2 linked regions of the Amorphoplanes digitatis genome follow. The protein of the gene in region 1 binds, or shares a complex with, the protein of each later gene. Links are inferred from orthologs where the notes say so. Each region holds a gene or a part of one and is shown on either strand. Other genes may lie near its edges. The genes, in order: sucB and BJ971_RS03150.

What was found.
Region 2: sucB (region 1) and BJ971_RS03150 share a complex: the UniProt entries of both Bacillus subtilis proteins name them as parts of the 2-oxoglutarate dehydrogenase (OGDH) complex. The link is inferred for Amorphoplanes digitatis from one-to-one orthologs.

What each region holds. Positions count from the first base shown.
Region 1 is NZ_JACHNH010000001.1:7,001,736-7,010,192, forward strand. The notes cover bases 3,367-6,344. They hold sucB (2-oxoglutarate dehydrogenase, E2 component, dihydrolipoamide succinyltransferase), read left to right. Parts: upstream 3,367-3,956; coding sequence 3,957-5,732; downstream 5,733-6,344. Other genes in these bases: lpdA (dihydrolipoyl dehydrogenase), read left to right, coding at 3,367-3,909; BJ971_RS30630 (TIGR01777 family oxidoreductase), read left to right, coding at 5,817-6,344. In the rest of the region: BJ971_RS30605 (hypothetical protein), read right to left, coding at 1-194; BJ971_RS30610 (leucyl aminopeptidase), read left to right, coding at 461-2,011; BJ971_RS30615 (hypothetical protein), read right to left, coding at 2,037-2,420; more of lpdA, read left to right, coding at 2,524-3,366; more of BJ971_RS30630, read left to right, coding at 6,345-6,734; BJ971_RS30635 (DUF6311 domain-containing protein), read left to right, coding at 6,767-8,457. UniProt on the Bacillus subtilis protein: E2 component of the 2-oxoglutarate dehydrogenase (OGDH) complex which catalyzes the second step in the conversion of 2-oxoglutarate to succinyl-CoA and CO(2).
Region 2 is NZ_JACHNH010000001.1:664,936-676,871, reverse strand. What follows is about bases 4,577-8,816. They hold BJ971_RS03150 (multifunctional oxoglutarate decarboxylase/oxoglutarate dehydrogenase thiamine pyrophosphate-binding subunit/dihydrolipoyllysine-residue succinyltransferase subunit), read left to right. Parts: upstream 4,577-4,899; coding sequence 4,900-8,616; downstream 8,617-8,816. Other genes in these bases: BJ971_RS03145 (DUF6104 family protein), read left to right, coding at 8,684-8,816; BJ971_RS03155 (ABC transporter permease subunit), read left to right, coding at 4,577-4,733. Also shown: BJ971_RS03180 (response regulator transcription factor), read right to left, coding at 1-580; BJ971_RS03175 (lysophospholipid acyltransferase family protein), read right to left, coding at 647-1,411; BJ971_RS03170 (GNAT family N-acetyltransferase), read right to left, coding at 1,420-2,184; BJ971_RS03165 (hypothetical protein), read left to right, coding at 2,293-2,955; BJ971_RS03160 (ABC transporter ATP-binding protein), read left to right, coding at 2,989-3,906; more of BJ971_RS03155, read left to right, coding at 3,903-4,576; more of BJ971_RS03145, read left to right, coding at 8,817-8,863; BJ971_RS03140 (AAA family ATPase), read left to right, coding at 8,879-9,607; pta (phosphate acetyltransferase), read left to right, coding at 9,668-11,734; BJ971_RS03130 (acetate/propionate family kinase), read left to right, coding at 11,731-11,936. UniProt on the Bacillus subtilis protein: E1 component of the 2-oxoglutarate dehydrogenase (OGDH) complex which catalyzes the decarboxylation of 2-oxoglutarate, the first step in the conversion of 2-oxoglutarate to succinyl-CoA and CO(2).

The sequences.
Region 1 (8,457 bases):
GCGACGCCGAGGCCACCGCAGAGCAGGAGCACCACGGCGACACCGCCCGCGATCAGCCAGGGCAGGAAGGACTTCTTCTGCCGCGGCGGCGGGGCCGGGGCGAAGCTGGGCGGGGGGAAACCCTGCGGTGCGGGTGGCGGCTGCCAGGGCGGCGGGCCGGAATCGGTGGGCGGTACGGGGTCGGGGTTGGTCATCGCCGTCCTTCGAAATGTGAGGGCCGTCCGGATTGTGAGCCCCGGTGGATGATCTCGCAACGCCGATTACCCTCCGTGCGCGGACGGTTGACGCAGGCGTGAAGGCGAATTAGGCCGACGAGGGGGCGCCGGAAGGATCACGCAGCCTTAACCTTGGTTAGCATCGGCGGGACAACACCGTCCGGCGCGAACCGCGCCGGGGTGACCACACCCGTCGGGGCGTCCCACGAGGGAGCTCCCGGCCCCAGTCGTCGCGGAGAGCCCGAGTGACCCACCCCGCACCCACCCTCAGCCTGGTCGACAGCGACCCGGCCGAACTGGCCGTCGACGCGATCGTCATCGGGCTGCACAGTCAGCCCGATGAGGGCGGCGCGGTCCTGCCGGCCGCCGGCGCGGAGAGCATCGCCGCCGCGTTCGACGGAAAGCTGATCTCGACGCTGACCCTGCTCGGCGCGACCGGTACCGCCGGCGAGGTGATCAAGCTCGCCACGCTCGGCACGGTCGCGGCGCCGCTGATCGTCGCCGTCGGCCTCGGCGACGAGCCCACCGGCTCGGCGCCCGCCACGGAGACCCTGCGCCGCGGCACCGGCGCCGCGGTGCGCGCGCTGGCCGGCAGCGCCACCGTCGCGCTGGCGCTGCCGGTGCCCGACGACACCGACGCGCCCGGCGTGCTGCGCGCGATCCTCGAGGGTGCGCTGCTCGGGTCGTACCGGTTCGCCGGCTACAAGACCAAGCCGCAGCCGACCCGGCGCGACCCGGTCAAGGCGCTCCAGGTGACCGTGCCCGACGCGGCCGACTCGGCCGCCCGGGCCGAGGTCGAGCGCGCCGAGGTGGTCTCCAAGGTCGTGCGGCAGACCCGGGACTGGGTGAACACCGCGCCCAACAAGCTGCGCCCGCCGGACTTCGCCGACGCCGTCGCGGCCGCCGCGGACGGCACCGGCCTCGAGGTCGAGGTGCTGGACTTCGACGCGCTCAAGGCGGGCGGCTACGGCGGCATCGTCGCGGTCGGCCAGGGCTCCGAGGCGCCGCCGCGGCTGGTCAAGCTCACATACACCCCGCAGGGCGTGGCGAACCCGAAGCGGGTCGCGCTGGTCGGCAAGGGCATCACCTTCGACACCGGCGGCATCAGCATCAAGCCGGCCGCGGGCATGTGGGAGATGAAGTCCGACATGGCCGGCGCCGCCGCCGTCGGCGCCACGATGCTGGCGGTCGCCGCGCTCCGGCCGCCGGTCGCGGTCACCGGGTACCTGGCCATGGCGGAGAACATGCCCTCCGGTACGGCGTACCGGCCGGGCGACGTCATCACGATGTTCAACGGCAAGCGGGTCGAGGTGCTCAACACCGACGCCGAGGGCCGCATGGTGCTCGCCGACGCGATCGCCCGCGCCTGCGCCGACGGCACCGACTACGTCTTCGAGACGTCCACTCTGACCGGTGGCCAGGTGGTCGCGCTGGGCAAGCGCATCGCCGGCGTGATGGGCTCGCCGGAGACCTGCGAGCGGGTCAAGGCGGCCGGCGACTCGGTCGGCGAGCCGGCCTGGCCGATGCCGCTGCCGGACGACGTGCGCAAGGGCATGGAGTCCGAGGTCGCCGACATCAGCCAGGTCAACGCGAGCATGGACCGGGCCGGGCACATGTTGCAGGGCGGCGTGTTCCTGCGCGAGTTCGTGGCGGACGGCGTGGAGTGGGCGCACATCGACATCGCCGGGCCCTCGTACCACGTGGGCGAGCCCAGCGGTTACTGGACGAAGGGCGGCACCGGCGTGCCGGTGCGCACCCTGCTGACCCTGATCGACGACATCGCCGCCAACGGCTGAACCCCGGAACGCCGCCCGTGCCCTCTCAGGAGGCCGGGCGGCGTTTCTGGCGTGCGTTGTAGTCGCGCATCCGCTGGGGGTAGCCCATCAGCCGGATGTCGTAGATGGGCATGGCGAGCTGGTGCGCGAAGCGCCGGGCGGTCTCCGGGGAGTCCACGCGCCGCCGGGTCCACTCGCCGTCGTGTGCCACGAGCAACACGGTGGTCTCGGTCACCGTCGTACGGGGCTCGATGTAGCCCTCGACGCCACGCCGGGATCGGACAAACTCCGCAAGATGCTCAAGATCGGCACGATCCGCCGGACGGCCGCCCCCACGGATCGGCTCCTTGCGTCGCCGGAACCACGCCACGCCCCACTCCTTACCGTCAATTGCCGCAAGGGTACGTCCTGCGCCCCTCTCGTTGGGCACCTGGATACATAGACAGGCGCGGTAAGTGACAAGATGGCCAGGACAGCTGTGACCGTTTCCACCATGCGACCCATGTGGCGACGAACGCGATCCGGGAGTAGACGTGAGCCAGCCGGGCGGAACCTTCGACATCGTGATCCTCGGCGCCGGCAGCGGCGGCTATGCCGCCGCGCTGCGCGCGGCCGAGCTGAACCTGTCGGTGGCCCTGATCGACAAGGCGGAGCTGGGCGGAACCTGCCTGCACCGCGGCTGCATTCCGACAAAGGCCCTGCTGCACGCGGCCGAGCTCGCCGACCAGACCCGCGAGAGCGAGCAGTTCGGCATCAAGGCCGACCTGGTCGGCATCGACATGGCCGGTGTGAACGCCTATAAGGACGGTGTCGTCGGCCGCCTCTACAAGGGCCTGCAGGGCCTGATGAAGCAGCCGAACATCACAATGGTCCAGGGCGCCGGCAAGCTGATCTCCCGTGACACGGTCGAGGTCGACGGCGCGCGCTACACCGGACGCAACATCATCCTCGCCACCGGCTCCTATTCCCGCTCGCTGCCCGGCCTCGAGGTCGACGGCAAGCGCGTGCTGACCAGCGAGCACGCCCTGCGCCTCGACCGGGTGCCGGCCTCCGCGATCGTGCTCGGCGGCGGCGTCATCGGCGTCGAGTTCGCCAGCGTCTGGAAGTCCTTCGGCGCCGACGTGACGATTCTCGAGGCGCTGCCCCGGCTGGTCGCCGCCGAGGACGAGGAGATCTCGAAGGCGGTCGAGCGCGCCTTCCGCAAGCGGAAGATCAACTTCAAGGTCGGCAAGCCGTTCGAGAAGGTCGAGTACACCGAGAACGGCGTCAAGGCCTACCTCGCCGGCGGCGAGAGCGTCGAGGCCGAGATCCTGCTGGTCGCGGTCGGCCGCGGCCCGACCACCAGCGACCTGGGCTACGAGCAGCAGGGCATCACCCTCGACCGGGGCTTCGTGATCACCAACGAGCGCATGCACACCGGCGTCGGCAACATCTACGCGGTCGGCGACATCGTGCCCGGCCTCCAGCTGGCGCACCGCGGCTTCCAGCAGGGCATCTTCGTGGCCGAGGAGATCGCGGGCAAGAACCCGGCCGTCATCGACGAGAACGGCATCCCCCGCGTCACCTACTCGGACCCCGAGGTCGCCTCGGTCGGCCTGACCGAGGCCAAGGCCAAGGAGCAGTACGGCGCCGACAAGGTCACGTCGTACAGCTACAACCTCGGCGGCAACGGCAAGAGCCAGATCCTCAAGACGCAGGGCTTCGTGAAGCTGGTCCGGGTCAACGACGGCCCGGTCGTCGGCGTGCACATGGTCGGTGCCCGGATGGGCGAGCTCGTCGGCGAGGCTCAGCTGATCTACAACTGGGAGGCGTTCCCGGAAGAGGTCGCCCAGCTGGTGCACGCACACCCGACCCAGAACGAGGCGCTCGGTGAGGCGTTCCTCGCACTGGCCGGCAAGCCGCTGCACGCACACGCCTGATTTCGATACTGATCCGACCCGTTAGAGCGGTTAAGGAGTTCTGAGACATGCCGGTATCGGTCACCATGCCCCGGCTGGGTGAGAGCGTCACCGAGGGCACCGTCACGCGCTGGCTCAAGCAGGAGGGCGAGCGGGTCGAGGCCGACGAGCCGCTGCTCGAGGTCTCCACTGACAAGGTCGACACCGAGATCCCGTCGCCGGCCGCCGGTGTGCTCACGCGCATCGTCGTGGCCGAGGACGAGACCGCGGACGTCGGCAGCGAGCTCGCGGTCATCGCCGGCGACGGCGAGGACGAGGACTCCGCCGCGCCCGCGCCCGCCGCGGCCGCGCAGGAGGAGGCCGAGCCCGAGCCGGCCGCGCAGGAGGCACCCTCGACCGAGCAGCCGGTCGCGCAGGAGGCACCGGCGCCGCAGGCCGCCGCGCAGACGGGCGGCGGCGGGGGCACCGCCGTCAAGATGCCCGCGCTGGGCGAGAGCGTCACCGAGGGCACCGTCACCCGCTGGCTCAAGCAGGTCGGTGACACGGTCGAGGCCGACGAGCCGCTGCTCGAGGTCTCCACCGACAAGGTCGACACCGAGATCCCGTCGCCGGTCGCCGGCACCGTCCTGGAGATCAAGGTCCCCGAGGACGAGACCGTCGAGGTCGGCGCCGACCTGGCCATCATCGGCAGCGCCGGCAGCGCGCCCGCCGAGGCGCCGAAGCCCGCCGCACCGGCACCGCAGCAGGCCGCCAAGCCCGAGCCGAAGGCCGAGCCGAAGCCCGCGCCGAAGCCGGCACCGCAGCAGCAGTCCGCGCCGCTGGTCGAGTCGAAGCCCGCGCCGGAGCCCGAGGCACCGGCGCCGGCGCAGGCCGCCGCCCCGGCCGCCGAGAAGGTCAGCTCCAACGGCGCCGGCGACGCCGGCTACGTGACGCCGCTGGTCCGCAAGCTCGCCGCCGAGAAGGGCGTCGACCTCTCGTCGGTCACCGGCACCGGCGTCGGCGGCCGGATCCGCAAGCAGGACGTCATCGAGGCCGCCGAGAAGGCCGCCGCCGCGAAGGCCGCCCCGGCCCGCCAGGAGGCCCCGGCGCCCGCCGCCAAGGCGGCCCCGAGCCCGCTGCGGGGACGCACCGAGAAGCTGACCCGGATCCGCGCGACGATCGCCCGCCGCATGGTGGAGTCGCTGCACGTCTCGGCGCAGCTCACCACGGTGGTCGAGGTCGACATCACCAAGGTCGCCACCCTGCGGGGCAAGGCCAAGGTCGCCTTCCAGGCCAAGCACGGCGCGAAGCTGACGTTCCTGCCGTTCCTGGCGCTGGCCGCGGTCGAGGCGCTGCGCGAGCACCCGGTGGTCAACTCGTCGATCGACCAGGAGGCCGGCACGGTCACCTACCACGACGGCGAGCACCTCGGCATCGCGGTGGACACCCCGAAGGGCCTGGTCGTCCCGGTCATCCGGGACGCCGGCGACCTCAACCTGGCCGGCCTGGCCAAGCGGATCGCCGACGTCGCGGAGCGCACCCGCAACAACAAGATCAGCCCGGACGAGCTGTCCGGCGGCACCTTCACGCTGACCAACACGGGCAGCCGGGGCGCGCTCTTCGACACCCCGATCATCAACCAGCCGCAGGTCGGCATCCTCGGCACCGGCGCGGTGGTCAAGCGCGCGGTGGTCGTCGACGACCCGAACCTGGGCGAGCTGATCGTGCCGCGCTCGATGATCTACCTGGCGCTCAGCTACGACCACCGGATCGTGGACGGCGCGGACGCCGCCCGCTTCCTGGTGACGATGAAGGACCGGCTGGAGGCCGGCCAGTTCGAGGGAGACCTCGGCCTGTCCTCCTGATCCGGGACGGAACGTGAGACAGGGGGCGCCCAGCGCCCCCTGTTTTTGTTTTGACCGGGATCAGCTTCGGGCAATGATGGAAGCATGCGGATCATCCTGGCCGGCGCGTCCGGTTTTCTCGGCACCCGGCTCACCGGCCGGCTGCGCGCCGCCGGCCACGACCTCACCCTGCTCGTCCGCCGTCCCGCGCAGGAGCCCGGTGAGGCGACCTGGCAGCCGTCGGCGGGTCAGCTCGACCCGGCCGTCGTCGCCGGCGCCGACGCGGTGATCAACCTGGCCGGCGCGGGCGTCGGCGACCGGCGCTGGAACGCCCGCTACAAGGGCCTGATCCGGAGCAGCCGGGTGGACACGGCCGGCACGATCGCCCAGACGGTCCGGAGCCTGCCCGCCGCCGACCGCCCGCGGGTCCTGCTCCAGTCCTCCGCCGTCGGCTGGTACGGCGACACCGGGGACCGCCAGGTCACCGAGGACTCCCCGGCCGGCAGCGGCTTCCTCGCCGACGTGTGCCGGGTCTGGGAGGCGGCCGTGCGGCCCGCCGAGGACGCGGGCATCCGGGTCGCGCTGCTGCGCACCGGGCTGCCGCTGGACTCCCGCGGCGGCCTGCTCAAGCCGCAGATGGTGCCCTTCCGGCTGGGCGTCGGCGCCCGGCTCGGCGGCGGCCGGCAGTGGGTGCCCTGGATCGGCCTGAACGACTGGCTCAGCGCCACCGACTTCCTGCTCGATCGCGACGACCTGGCCGGCCCGGTCAACATGGTCGGCCCGGAGCCGGTGACCAACGCCACGTTCACCCGGGTGCTGGGCCGGGTGCTGAACCGCCCGGCCGTGCTCCAGGTGCCGGGTATCGCGCTCCAGGTGGCGCTCGGCGAGTTCGCGCACGAGGCGCTGCGCAGTCAACGGGTGCTGCCCGGTGTCCTCCAGCGGACCGGCTTCGTGTTCGCCCAGCCGACCCTCGAGGTGGCGCTGCGCGCGGCGATCGACCGGGAATCGAACGCCGTGGCCTGAGCCGGGAACCGGGCTTTGCTAACCTGCGGCTGGTGTCCGTCGTCGCCGCAGCCCCCTCAGAGTCCGCCGATCCGCCGGTCGTCTCCACGACCCGCGCCGGCGGCCGCCGGTCGTGGCGCCAGCACCTGGTCGTCGCCGTCGCCGCGCTGGGCCTCGCGGCCTGGGTGACGAACGGCCTGTGGCGCGACCCGGCCGGGCACGTGCTCACCAAGAACGTCGGCGACCAGGCCTTCTTCGAGTGGCTGCTGGGCTACGGCGTCTACCTGCTGGGGCACGGCGCCGATCCGTTCTTCACCGACATGATGAACGCGCCGCTCGGCGTCAACCTGGCCGCCAACACGTCCATCACCGTCTTCATCGTGCTGTTCTCGCCGCTGACCGTGCTGGCCGGGCCACAGGTCAGCTTCGCGGCGATCCTCACGCTCAACCTGGCCGGGTCGGCGTTCGCCTGGTACCTCTTCCTGCGCCGCTACCTGGTCCGGCACGCGGTCGCGGCGGCGGCCGGCGGGTTCTTCTGCGGGTTCGCGCCCGGCTTCATCTCGCACGCCAACGGCCACCTGAACTGGACGGCGGGCTGGGTCGCGCCGCTGGTGCTCTGGTGGGTCCTCAAGCTGCCCGAGCGCGGGCGCTGGCTGCGGCACGGCATCATCCTGGGCCTGCTGGTGGCCGTCGGCTTCTCCATCGCCGCTGAGGGCCTGTTCTTCACGGCCCTGGCCAGCGGCCTCTTCCTGATCACCCGCTCGGTGCAGCCGGAGTGCCGCGCCGAGGCGCGCCGGGCGCTGCCGACGGTGCTCGCCGGGCTCGGCGTCACCGCGGTGGTCGCCGGTGCGCTGCTCGCGTACCCGCTGTTCATGCACTTCGCCGGGCCGCAGTCGTTCAGCGGCACCGGCTTCAACCAGGCGCACTACGCCGAGGACATCGGCGCCTACTTCGAATATCCGACCCGCTCGGTCGCCGGCTGGCTGGGGCTGGGCAGCGAACTGGCGCCGAACCCGACCGAGGAGACGTCCTACTTCGGCCTCCCGCTGCTGATCCTGGTCGTCGTGTCGCTGGTGACGTTGCGCCGGCACGCGGCGCCGGGCCGGTTCGAGACCCTTGCCGCGCTCTACACCGTCGGCGCGGTCTTCCTGGTGCTGTCCCTCGGCCCGCAGCTCAAGTTCTTCACCGGCACGACGAGCATCAAGCTCCCGTACGCGGCCCTGCAACACCTGCCGCTCTTCGACTCGGCGCTGCCCGGGCGTTTCGCCCTCGTGGTGGTCGGCGTGGTCGGCATCATCCTCGCGCTCAGCGCCGACCGGCTGCTCAGCGATCCGGCGCAGACGGTGCGCTCGCACACGCTCTGGGCGGCCGGCTTCGCGGTGGCGCTGGTGCCCCTGGTCCCGCTCCCGCTGCTCACCACCGAGCGGGTGCCGGAGCCGCCGTTCATCGCCGACGGGATCTGGAAGGACTACGTCACCGACGGCGGCACGATGACCACCCTGCCGTTCGCGACCACCGACACCGCGGACGGGCAGCGCTGGCAGGCGTACACGATGGCCCGGCGCGGTGCGCAGTTCCGCATCCCCGACGGCTACTTCCTCGGGCCCGGTGGGCCGGAGGGCACCGGCCAGATCGGCGCCACCCAGCGGCACACCGACTGGCTGTTCTTCCGCGCGGCCCTGTACGGCTACGTCGCCCCGCTCGACGACCACGACCGCGCGCAGGCCCGCGCCGACCTGGCGGA
Region 2 (11,936 bases), 6.3 Mb from region 1 along the record:
TCCACACGTGGTCGAGGATCTGCGCCTTGGAGAGCACCCGGTTGGCGTTGAGCATCAGGTAGCGCAGCAGCTTGAACTCGGTCGGGGAGAGCTGCACACGCTGCCCCGCCCGGTAGACCTCATGGGTCTCCTCGTCCAGCTCCAGGTCGGCGAAGACCAGGCGCGAGGGCTCCTCGTCGCCGGCCGAGGTGCGGCGCAGCACGGCCCGGATCCGGGCGGTGAGCTCCTCGAGGCTGAACGGCTTTGTCACGTAGTCGTCGCCGCCGAGCGTCAGGCCCCGGATCTTGTCGTCGGTGCCGTCGCGGGCGGTCAGGAAGACCACCGGCGTGCGGGTGCCGCCCTCGCGCATGAGCCGGATGACCTCGAAGCCGTCGAGGTCGGGCAGCATCACGTCGAGGACGACAAGGTCGGGAGTCGCACTCTTGGCCGCGCTGACGGCGGCGCTGCCGCTTGTCGCGGTGCTGACGTCGAACCCGGCGAAGCGCAGGCTTGCGGAGAGCAGCTCGAGAATGTTCGCATCGTCCTCGACGACGAGGAGCTTCGCCTCGCTCTGTTTGCCCTGGGTCTGAGAAACGGCCATGCAACCATCTTCACCCAGGGGCCTGCGCCCACGCTGCGCACTGGCTGAAAGTTTTCTGTGAGGCAGCTAGGCGGCAAGATCAAAGGTGCCGGACCGCAGTCCGGCCGTCGCCTCGGCCGCCCGGGCCAGCGACCGCCGGTCCGCGCCGGGCGCCGGTAGCAGCGCCGGAGCCCCGACGAGGGTAACCGTAAGCCCGCGCGACCGCGCCACCCTCCGCACCGAGGACCACAGGGAGTCGTCGCCGACGAAGGCGGCCGCCGGGGACGCGTACCGGATGGAGATCGGCACGACCGGCGCGCCGGCGTCGACGGCCGCCTGGAACACGGCGGGCCGGAAGCGCCCGCGGTCGGCGCCGCAGAACGTCGTGCCCTCCGGAAAGACCGCGACCGTTCGGCCGGCCCGCAGCGCCGCCGCGATCTCGGCGACCGTCGCCGGCAGGCGCTTCGGCCGGGTCCGGTCGAGGAAGATCGACCCGCTCGCGACCGCGAGGGCGCCGATGCCGGGCCAGCCGCGCACGTCGTGCTTGGCGACCAGCCGGACCGGCGTCACCGCGTGCAGCGCGAGGATGTCGAGCCAGGAGACGTGGTTGGCCACGAGCAGGCTGCCGGGCCGCGGCGCGGGCCCGCGCCACACCAGCCGCACCCCGAGGGCCGCGAGGATGCCGCGGGCCACGGCCCGTGCGGCGCCGGTCCGCGCGAACGGCGCAAGGGCGAAGGCCCATACGAGTACGCCGAAGAGCGCCGACATCCGCAACACCGTGGTGACGGCCCGCACGCCCCGCTCGCCGCCCGGCCGGCACTGCGGGCCGCAGGCGGAGGCGGGCTGCCACATCGCCGCGATCATCGGGTCGCCCCGAGAAAGTGCCGCCGGTAGCGCGGGTCCATCCGGTCCATGGAGAAGAGCATGTAGAAGTCGGCGCAGTTGAAGTCCGGGTCGTAGGCCGGCTCGCCGCAGACCCAGCCGCCCAGCCGCAGATAGCCCCGCAGCAGCGGCGGCGGCAGGACCGCCGGGTCGCCGACGAGGTCGGTCCCGGCGAGCCAGGAGTCGCGCGGCCGCACCCGCAGCGCGGGCGGAGAGAGGTGCCGGGCCGAGACCCGGGCCCAGACGCCGGCCGCGGTCGCCCCGCCGTCCTCGAGGCCGACCGACGCGCATCCGCCGAGCCAGCGCAGGTTGTTCAGGTGCAGGTAGCGGGCGATGCCGGCCCACATCAGGTTCACCACGGCCCCGGAGCGATGGTCCGGGTGCACGCAGGAGCGCCCGGTCTCGACCAGCTGGTCGCGCAGCGGGCGCAGGGCACTGAGATCGAACTCGCCGTCGCCGTAGCGGCGCCCGGCCCGCTCGGCACCCTTCGGGTGCATCATCCGGTACGTGCCGACGACCTGACCGGTCGAGTCGTCGCGGACGATCAGGTGGTCGCAGTAGTCGTCGAACTCGTCGACGTCACGGCCGTCGGGGGTGACGCCACGCAGCGTCGCGCCGAGCTCGGTGGCGAAGACGTCGTGGCGTAGCCGCTGCGCGGCCGCTACCTGCTCGGCGCCGTCGGCGATCAGGAGTGAATAGCCGCTGGTCCCGGTGGATGCGGCGGCGGTCATGAGTACCGTCATGAGAACTGTGTAAGGCCCCCGACTGCCGTCGGCGTGTCGGCTCAGGAGGCGGCGGATGACCGGTACATGAACGGCTTTATGTCGCACCCGTATGAGAGCGTCGGTGACATGCAGATCGCGTCCCGCTACAACGGCCCGCCCACGTCGGGCAACGGCGGCTGGTCCGCCGGCGCGTTCGCCGTGGCGTCCGGCGCGGGCGCGGACGGCCGGGCCTTCGAGGTGACGCTCCGGGTCCCGCCGCCGCTGGAGACCACGCTGACCGTGGCGGACGGCAAGGTCGCCGCGCCCGACGGCACCCTGGTCGCCGAGGTGGCGCCGGTCGCCGACGCCGGCAGCGGGGTGGCACCGGTCTCCCTTGAGCAGGCGCGGGCGGCCACCGCCGGCTACCCGGGCTTCGCCGACCACCCGTTCCCCACCTGCTTCGTCTGCGGCCCCGAGAACCCCGACGGTCTGCGGATCTTCGCCGGCCCGCTGCCCGACGGCCGGATGGCCGCGCCCTGGGTGGTTCCGCCCGACGTTCGCGTCGAGACGCTGTGGGCCGCGCTGGACTGCCCCGGCGGCTGGTCGGCGCTGCGCACCGGCCAGGTCTACGTGCTCGGCCGCATCGCGGTGGCCGTCGATTCCCTGCCCGCGGCGGGCAGCACCTGCGTGGTGGTCGGCGCGGCGGTCTCGGTGCAGGGCCGCAAGGCCCTTGTCGATTCCTCGGTCTACGCGCCGGGCGGCGAGCGAATCGCCACCGCACGGGCAACCTGGATCGCGCTGACGCGGTAGGTTGATCCACCAGCCGAGCGGAAGGAGTGTTCGTTGCCGACAGGCTCCGAGGAGATCGTCGTCTCCAACCTCACCAAGCACTACAAGGCGCTGCGCGCCGTCGACAACCTGTCCTTCACCGTGCACTCCGGGCGGGTGACGGGCTTCCTCGGCCCCAACGGCGCCGGCAAGACCACGACGCTGCGCATGCTGCTCGGCCTGGTCACCCCGACCTCCGGCACGGCGACCTTCTCCGGCGTCCGCTACGGCGACCTCGACGAGCCGATCCGGCACGTCGGCGCGGTCCTCGAGGCGTCAAGCGCGCACAAGGGCCGCAGCGGCATCAACCACCTGCGGATGATCTGCCTCGCGGCCGGGCTGCCGCGGCAGGCGGCCGACGAGGCGCTCGCCCGCGTCGGGCTCACCCCGGCCGCCAAGCGCAAGTTCAAGGGCTACTCGCTGGGCATGAAGCAGCGGCTCGGCATCGCCTCGGCGCTGCTCGGCAACCCGCGGGTGCTGATCCTCGACGAGCCGGCCAACGGCCTCGACCCCGAGGGCATCCGCTGGCTGCGCGACCTGCTCAAGGCGCTGGCCGCCGAGGGCCGCACGATCCTGGTCTCCAGCCACCTGCTCAGCGAGATGCAGCAGCTCGCCGACGACGTGGTGATCATCGCCGCGGGCAAGCTGATCCGGCAGGGCCCGGTCGGCGAGGTGCTCGGCTCCATGGCGGGCGGCAGCCAGGTCCGGGTGCGCACGCCCCAGCCCGCCGTGCTGGCCGCCGCGCTCGCGGCCGAGCAGGCCGCCGTGACCACGCTGCCCGACGAGGCCCTGCTGGTCACCGGGCTGGACACCGCCAAGGTCGGGCACATCGCCTTCACCGCCGGCGTCGAGTTGCACGAGCTCTCCGGCGAACGCGCCGACCTGGAACAGGTCTTCCTGCAGCTCACGGCCGGAAAGGCGGGCATCCGATGAATCTCGTCAAAGCCGAGCTGTTCAAGATCCGATCCACCTCCACCTGGTGGATCTTCGGCCTGATCACGCTGGCGCTCTGGGCGCTGTCCCTGCTGATCAACTGGGCCGGCAGCAGCATCAACCAGGGCGTCGACCCGGCCGAGCAGGGCCTGACCGCCGAGCAGGCCGCGCAGGTCCGGGTGGCCAACGAGGCCGTCAACGTGGCGGCCAACCTCTACACCAGCGGCCAGTTCTTCGGCGTGCTCATGGTGATGCTGTTGGGCGCCATCGTGGTGACCAACGAGTTCTTCCACCTGACGGCCACCACCACCTTCCTGGTGACGCCGCGCCGGGAGCGGGTCGTCCTCGCCAAGCTGGTCGCCTCGGCCGTGTTCGGCGTCGGCTTCTGGCTCGTCACCACCGTGCTCAACCTGATCTTCGTGCCGCTCATCCTGAACCAGCTGGACGTCGGCGCGCAGCTGGGCGAGCCGGCGGTGTGGCGGGCTATCGGCCTCAATGCGCTCGCGTACGCCCTTTGGGCGGTTCTCGGCGTCGGCGGCGGGGTGCTGATCCGCAGCCAGATCGGCGCGACCATCGCGCTGAGCACGATCTACGTGCTCGGCTGGTTCGGAACGACCATCATCTTCGCGCTGCTCGCGCCCCGGTTCGGCGACTGGTTCGACAAGCTCCAGGTGCTGGTCCCGCCGATCGCGTCACAGCTGATGATCTCCGGAACCGAGTTGCCGGGCAGTCCGCCCCGCTGGCTCGGCGCCGTCGTACTGATCGGCTACGCGGTGCTCGCGGGCGGTCTCGGCACGTGGCTCATGAAGCGGCGCGACATCACCTGATCGTGTTCGGCAGGTCACACGCCTGCTCTCCGCCTCGGCAGTTCGTCACACACTGGACGTCCGGATGGCCGCGCGAATCTCACGGCGTAGCCTTGACGGCGATTCCTTCGTCCCGTGTGACGAACCGTCGCGTGCTGACAACATGGTGAAAGAGGCGAACACGGCAGTGTCGACCCAGCAGACTTCGCATGACAATCCACTCGCGGACTTCGGCCCCAACGAGTGGATTGTCGACGAGATGTACCAGCGCTACCTGGCCGACCCAGCCAGTGTCGATCCCGCCTGGCACGATTTCTTCGCCGACTACAAGCCGGCCATGGCCTCGGGCTCGATCGCTACCCCTGACGAGGCGACCGCCGCCAACGCGAAGGCGACCGCCGCGAAGGCGGGCACCGACGCACCGGCCGCCGCGACCATCGCGCCGGAGAAGCCGGCCGCGCCGGCCAAGCCGGCGGCCGCGCCCGCCAAGCCGGCGGCAACGGCGAAGCCGGCCACCACGGCCGCGAAGACGCCCGCGCCGGCGAGCACGTCGAAGGTCACCACGCTGCGCGGCGTCGCCGCCCGCATCGTGCAGAACATGGACGCCTCTCTCGAGGTGCCGACCGCGACGTCGGTCCGGGCCGTCCCGGCGAAGCTGCTTGTCGACAACCGCATCGTGATCAACAACCACCTCGCCCGCGGCCGCGGCGGCAAGGTCAGCTTCACCCACCTGATCGGCTGGGCGCTGGTCCGCTCCGTGATGGCCCACCCGGAGATGAACAACTCGTTCGCCGAGGTGGACGGCAAGCCGGCGCTGGTGCAGCCCGAGCACGTCAACCTGGGCATCGCCATCGACCTCGCCAAGAAGGACGGCACCCGCACCCTGGTCGTGCCGTCCATCAAGAACTGCGAGCAGATGGACTTCCGCAAGTTCTGGCAGGCGTACGAGGACGTGGTCCGGCGCGCCCGCCGCAACGAGCTGACCATGGACGACTACGCCGGGACGACGATCTCGCTGACCAACCCCGGCGGCATCGGCACCGTGCACTCCATCCCGCGCCTGATGGCCGGCCAGAGCGCCATCATCGGCGTCGGCGCGATGGAATACCCGGCGCCCTACTCCGGCATGTCCGACGAGACCCTCACCGAGCACGGCGTCAGCAAGGTCACCACGCTGACCAGCACCTATGACCACCGGGTCATCCAGGGCGCGCAGTCCGGCGAGTTCCTCAAGGCGATGCACGAGTACCTGCTCGGCGACCACGCCTTCTACGACGACATCTTCACCTCGCTGCGGATCCCGTACGAGCCGGTGCGCTGGGTGCGCGACGTCGCCCGTACCTCCGAGGGGCAGATCGACAAGGCCGCTCGGGTCGTCGAGCTGATCCACGCGTACCGGGTGCGCGGCCACCTGATGGCCGACACCGACCCGCTCGAGTTCGAGATCCGCCGGCACCCCGACCTGGACGTGCTCCAGCACGGGCTGACCCTGTGGGACCTCGACCGGATGTTCCCGGTCGGCGGCTTCGCCGGCAAGCAGAAGATGAAGCTGCGCGACGTGCTCGGCGTCCTGCGCGACACCTACTGCCGCCGGGTCGGCATCGAGTACATGCACATCCAGGGCCCCGAGGAGCGGCGCTGGATCCAAGACCGGATCGAGATCAAGTACACCAAGCCGGACCCCGAGGAGCAGAAGCACGTCCTCAACCGGCTGAACGCCGCCGAGGCGTTCGAGACGTTCCTGCAGACCAAGTACGTCGGGCAGAAGCGCTTCTCGCTGGAGGGCGGCGAGTCGCTGATCCCGCTGCTCGACGAGGTGCTCCAGGCGTCCGCCGAGGGTGGCCTCGACGAGATGGTCATCGGCATGGCGCACCGCGGCCGGCTCAACGTGCTCGCGAACATCGTCGGCAAACCGTACGAGAAGATCTTCAACGAGTTCGAGGGCCAGATGGACCCGAAGTCGGCTCACGGCTCCGGCGACGTCAAGTACCACCTGGGCCAGACCGGCAAGTACACGACGCCGGACGGCACGAACTCGACGACGGTCAGCGTGGTGGCGAACCCGTCGCACCTCGAGGCCGTCGACCCGGTGCTCGAGGGCATCGTCCGCGCCAAGCAGGACCGCCTCGACCTCGGCCTGCACGGCTACACGGTGCTGCCCGTCCTGATCCACGGTGACGCGGCGTTCGCCGGCCAGGGCGTGGTCGCGGAGACGCTGAACCTCTCCCAGCTGCGCGGTTACCGCACCGGCGGCACGGTGCACGTGGTCGTCAACAACCAGGTCGGCTTCACCACCGCCCCGGAGTACAGCCGCTCGTCGCTCTACTCGACCGACGTGGCCCGGATGATCCAGGCGCCGATCTTCCACGTGAACGGCGACGACCCCGAGGCCGTCGTCCGGGTGGCCCGGCTGGCGTTCGAGTACCGCCAGGCGTTCAACAAGGACGTCGTGATCGACCTGGTCTGCTACCGGCGCCGCGGTCACAACGAGGGCGACGACCCGTCGATGACCAACCCGCGGATGTACAAGATCATCGACACCAAGCGCTCGGTCCGCAAGCTCTACACCGAGGAGCTCATCGGCCGCGGCGACCTCACCCTCGACGACGCCCAGGAGCAGTTGCGCGACTACCAGTCGCAGCTGGAGCAGGTCTTCAAGGCGACCCGGGACGCGGCCGGTTCCCCGCCGCGGCCCCGGCCGGCCCGCACCGACGAGCCGGAGCCGCAGGTCGACACGGCCATCGACCCCGCCGGCGTGCGCGCGGTCGGCCAGGCACACCTTGACCTGCCGGAGGGCTTCACCCCGCACAAGCGGGTGCAGCAGCTGCTGGACCGGCGCGCCAAGATGTCCGCCGACGGCGGCATCGACTGGGGCATGGGCGAGCTGATCGCCTTCGGCTCGCTGCTGAGCCAGGGCGTCACCGTCCGGCTGGCCGGCCAGGACTCGCGCCGCGGCACCTTCGTGTCACGGCACGCCTCGCTGGTCGACGCGAACACCGGCAACGACTACCTGCCGCTGTCGACGCTCGCCACCGGCAACGCCCGCTTCTTCGTGCACGACTCCCTGCTCAGCGAGTACGCGGCGATGGGCTTCGAGTACGGCTACTCGGTCGAGAACCCCGAGGCGCTGGTGCTCTGGGAGGCGCAGTTCGGCGACTTCGTCAACGGCGCCCAGTCGATCGTGGACGAGTTCATCTCCTCCGGCGAGGTGAAGTGGGGCCAGCAGTCGTCGCTGGTGCTGCTGCTCCCGCACGGCCAGGAGGGGCAGGGCCCGGACCACTCGTCCGGCCGCCCGGAGCGGTTCCTCCAACTCTGCGCGCAGGACAACATGCGGGTCGCCAACCCGACCACGCCGGCGAACTACTTCCACCTGCTGCGCCGGCAGGCCCTGTCCACCAAGCGCAAGCCGCTGATCGTCTTCTCGCCGAAGTCGCTGCTGCGGCACAAGCTCGCGGTGTCGTCGGTCTCCGACTTCACCACGGGCACGTTCCAGCCGATCGTCGGCGACGCCGGCGTCAACGGCACCCCGCTGGAGGACGGCGCCGTCAAGCGGGTCCTGCTCTGCTCGGGCAAGGTCTACTACGACCTGTTCCAGGCGCGGGCGGAGCGCGGCATCACCGACACGGCGATCATCCGCATGGAGCAGATCTACCCGCTGCCGGTCGAGGAGCTGAAGGCCGTGCTGAACCGGTACCCGAACGCGGAGGACTTCGCGTGGGTGCAGGAGGAGCCGGCCAACCAGGGCGCCTGGTCGTTCGTGGCCCTCAACCTGCTCGAGCACCTCGACGGCGTGCGCCTGCGCCGGATCTCGCGCCCGGCGGCGGCCGCACCGGCCGTCGGCTCGGCGAAGCTGCACGAGGCCGAGCAGTCGGCCCTGGTCGAGGCGGCGCTCCCGCGCCCGTGACCGTCTGTTAGAAAAAGGGCGCCCCGCGACATGCGCGGGGCGCCCTTTCACCTGTTTGGGAGAGACCGTGTACTTCACCGACCGTGGCATCGAGGAACTGGTCGAGCGGCGCGGCGAGGAGTCCGTGACGCTGGAGTGGGTGGGCGAACAGCTCCGGAACTTCGTCGACAACCACCCGGAGTTCGAGACGGCGATCGAGCGCTTCGCGACCTGGCTGGCCCGCGACGACGAGGACGACGAGGAGTAGGCCGCGACGTTGAGCGTGGCACGCGACCGGCAACCACGGCCGATCCGCCGCGTCGAGGCGGACCTCGGCGCGGAGATCGACCGCGATGCCTGGTGGGCGAGGATCCCCGCGATCGCGGCGGTGCTGGAGCACGGCCTGAACATCCCGGCGGGGGTGACGTTCCTGGTCGGCGAGAACGGCTCGGGGAAGTCGACGCTTGTCGAGGCCCTGGCGGCGGTGCACGGCCTGAATCCGGAGGGCGGCTCACGCAGCGCCCGGCACAGCACCCGGGTGACGGAGTCGCCGCTGGGCTCCGCACTGCGGGTGATCCGGACGCCGGGCCGGGCGGCGAACGCGTACTTCCTGCGCGCGGAGACCACGCACGGCCTCTACACCTATCTCGAGGCCCTGCCGGGCCCGAACCCGGACACCGGCCTGCACGACCGCAGCCACGGCGAGGGCTTCCTGGAACTGCTGGACCGCAAGTTCCGGGGGTACGGCTTCTACCTGATGGACGAGCCGGAGGCCCCGCTGTCGTTCACGTCGACGCTCGGCCTGCTCGCCCGCCTGGACGGGCTGCGTGGCCAGGGCGCGCAGGTGGTGGTGGCGACGCACTCGCCGGTGCTGACGGCGCTGCCGGACGCGACAATCCTGGAGCTGGGTGACCACGGGATCCGCCGGGTGAAATGGGACGAACTGGAGATCGTCGCGCACTGGCGCCGGTTCCTGGAACGCCCGGACGGCTACCTCCGCGCCCTGCTCTGACCGCCGGCGGTTATCCACAGGGTCGGCGTGGAATCATCGGCCGACCGGTACGTTGAGGACGTGGCAAGCAGCGTCTACGTCGCCGGGCTCGGGCCCGGCGTCGGCAAGAGCACCGTCGCCCTCGGGCTTGCCGAGCTCCTGTCCCGGCAGGTGGCCCGGATCGGCGTGTTCCGGCCGCTGACGGCCGGCCCCGGCGCGGACCCGCTGCTGACCCTGCTCACCACCCGCTACCCCGTCGTCGCGCCCTACGCGGAGTCGTTCGGCGTCACCGTGGCCGAGGCCGCCACGCTGGTCGCCGACGGCCGGCGCGAGGAGCTCATCTCCCGCATCGTCGAGCGCTACCGCGCGGTCGAGCGCCAGTGCGGCTCGGTGATCGTGATCGGCAGCGACTTCTCCGACGGCCAGGACGACGGGCACGACGAGCTGCCCCGCGAGCTGGCGTTCAACGCACGCCTCGCGACCGAGTTCGGCAGCGTGGTGATTCCCGTCGTCGCGGGCCAGGGACGGCGCCCGGACCTGAACGCGACGGTCCGCTCGGCCTACCACACCCTTGTGGACCTGGACGCGACCGTCCTGGCGGTGATCGCCAACCGGGTGCCCCCGGGGATGGCGACCCCGGGCGGCCTGCCGGTCCCGGTCTGGGCCATCCCCGAGGTTCCCGCGGTGGCGGCGCCGACCGTCGCGGAGGTCGCGGCCGCCCTCGACGCGACCGTCGTGACCGGCGGCGAGGCCGCCCTCGACCGCGACGTCCTCGACTACGTGGTCGGCGCCGCGCACGTGCCGGCCCTGCTCGACCACCTGACCGACGGCGCGCTGATCATCACCCCCGGCGACCGGGCCGACCTGCTCGTGGCGGCGAGCGCCGCACACGCCGCCGGCAGCGTGACGCTCGCCGGCCTGGTGCTGACCCTCGGCGAGCTGCCCGACCCCCGCGCAGTCCGGCTGATCGAGCGGCTCAACACCGGCCTGGCGATGCTTGTCGTGCGGTCGGACAGCTACCAGACCATCAGCGCCGCGAACCGGATCGAGGCGAAGCTCAGCGTCGGCACACCGCGCAAGGTGGAGGCGGCGCTCGGCGCGTTCGAGACCCATGTGGACACCACCGAGCTCAACCGGCTGCTCGACGTCACCCGTTCCAGCCGGGTGACCCCCCTGATGTTCGAGAACGACCTGATCGACCGCGCCCGCGCCAACCGCCGCCACCTCGTGCTGCCGGAGGGCACCGACGAGCGCATCCTGCGCGCCACCGAGACCCTGCTGCGGCGCGGCGTCGCCGACCTCACCCTGCTCGGCGACCCGGCCGAGATCACCCGGCGGGCCCGCGAGGTGGGCGTCGAGATCGGTGCGGCCCGGCTGGTCGACCCGGCCACCGCCCCCTGGCGCGACGACTTCGCCGAGCGCTACGCGGAGCTGCGCAAACACAAGGCGGTCACGCTCGACCTGGCCTACGACGTGGTCCGCGACGTCAACTACTTCGGCACGATGATGGTCAGCGCCGGACTCGCCGACGGCATGGTCTCGGGCGCCGGCCACACGACCGCCGCGACCATCCGCCCGGCATTCGAGATCATCAAGACCGTGCCCGGCCTGTCGGTCGCGTCCAGCGTCTTCTTCATGCTGCTGGCCGACCGCGTGCTGGTCTACGGCGACTGCGCGGTCAACCCCGACCCGGACGCCGCCCAGCTCGCCGACATCGCGCTGTCGTCCGCGCAGACCGCGGCGGCGTTCGGCATCGAGCCGCGGGTCGCCATGCTCTCCTACTCGACCGGCAGCTCGGGCTCGGGCGCCGACGTCGAGAAGGTGGCCGCCGCGACCGCCCTGATCCGCGAGCAACGCCCCGACCTACCCGTGGAGGGTCCCATCCAGTACGACGCGGCAATCGACCCTCAGGTGGCGGCGACCAAGCTGCCGGGCAGCACCGTGGCCGGCAAGGCGACGGTGTTCGTCTTCCCCGATCTCAGCTCCGGCAACAACACCTACAAGGCGGTGCAGCGCTCGGCCAACGCCGTCGCGGTCGGGCCGGTCATGCAGGGGCTCCGGCGCCCGGTCAACGACCTGTCCCGGGGCGCGACGGTCAAGGACATCGTCAACACCGTGGCGATCACGGCGATCCAGGCGGGCTCATGAAAATCCTCGTGCTCAACACCGGCTCCTCGTCGGTGAAATACCGGCTCTTCGACGACACCGCGACCCTGGCCAAGGGCCTGGTGGAGCGGATCGGCGAGCCGGGCGGCGACGCGGCCGACCACGAGGCCGCCATGCAACGCGTCATGGCCGAGGTCGACCTCGCCGGCCTCGACGCGGTCGGCCACCGCGTCGTGCACGGCGG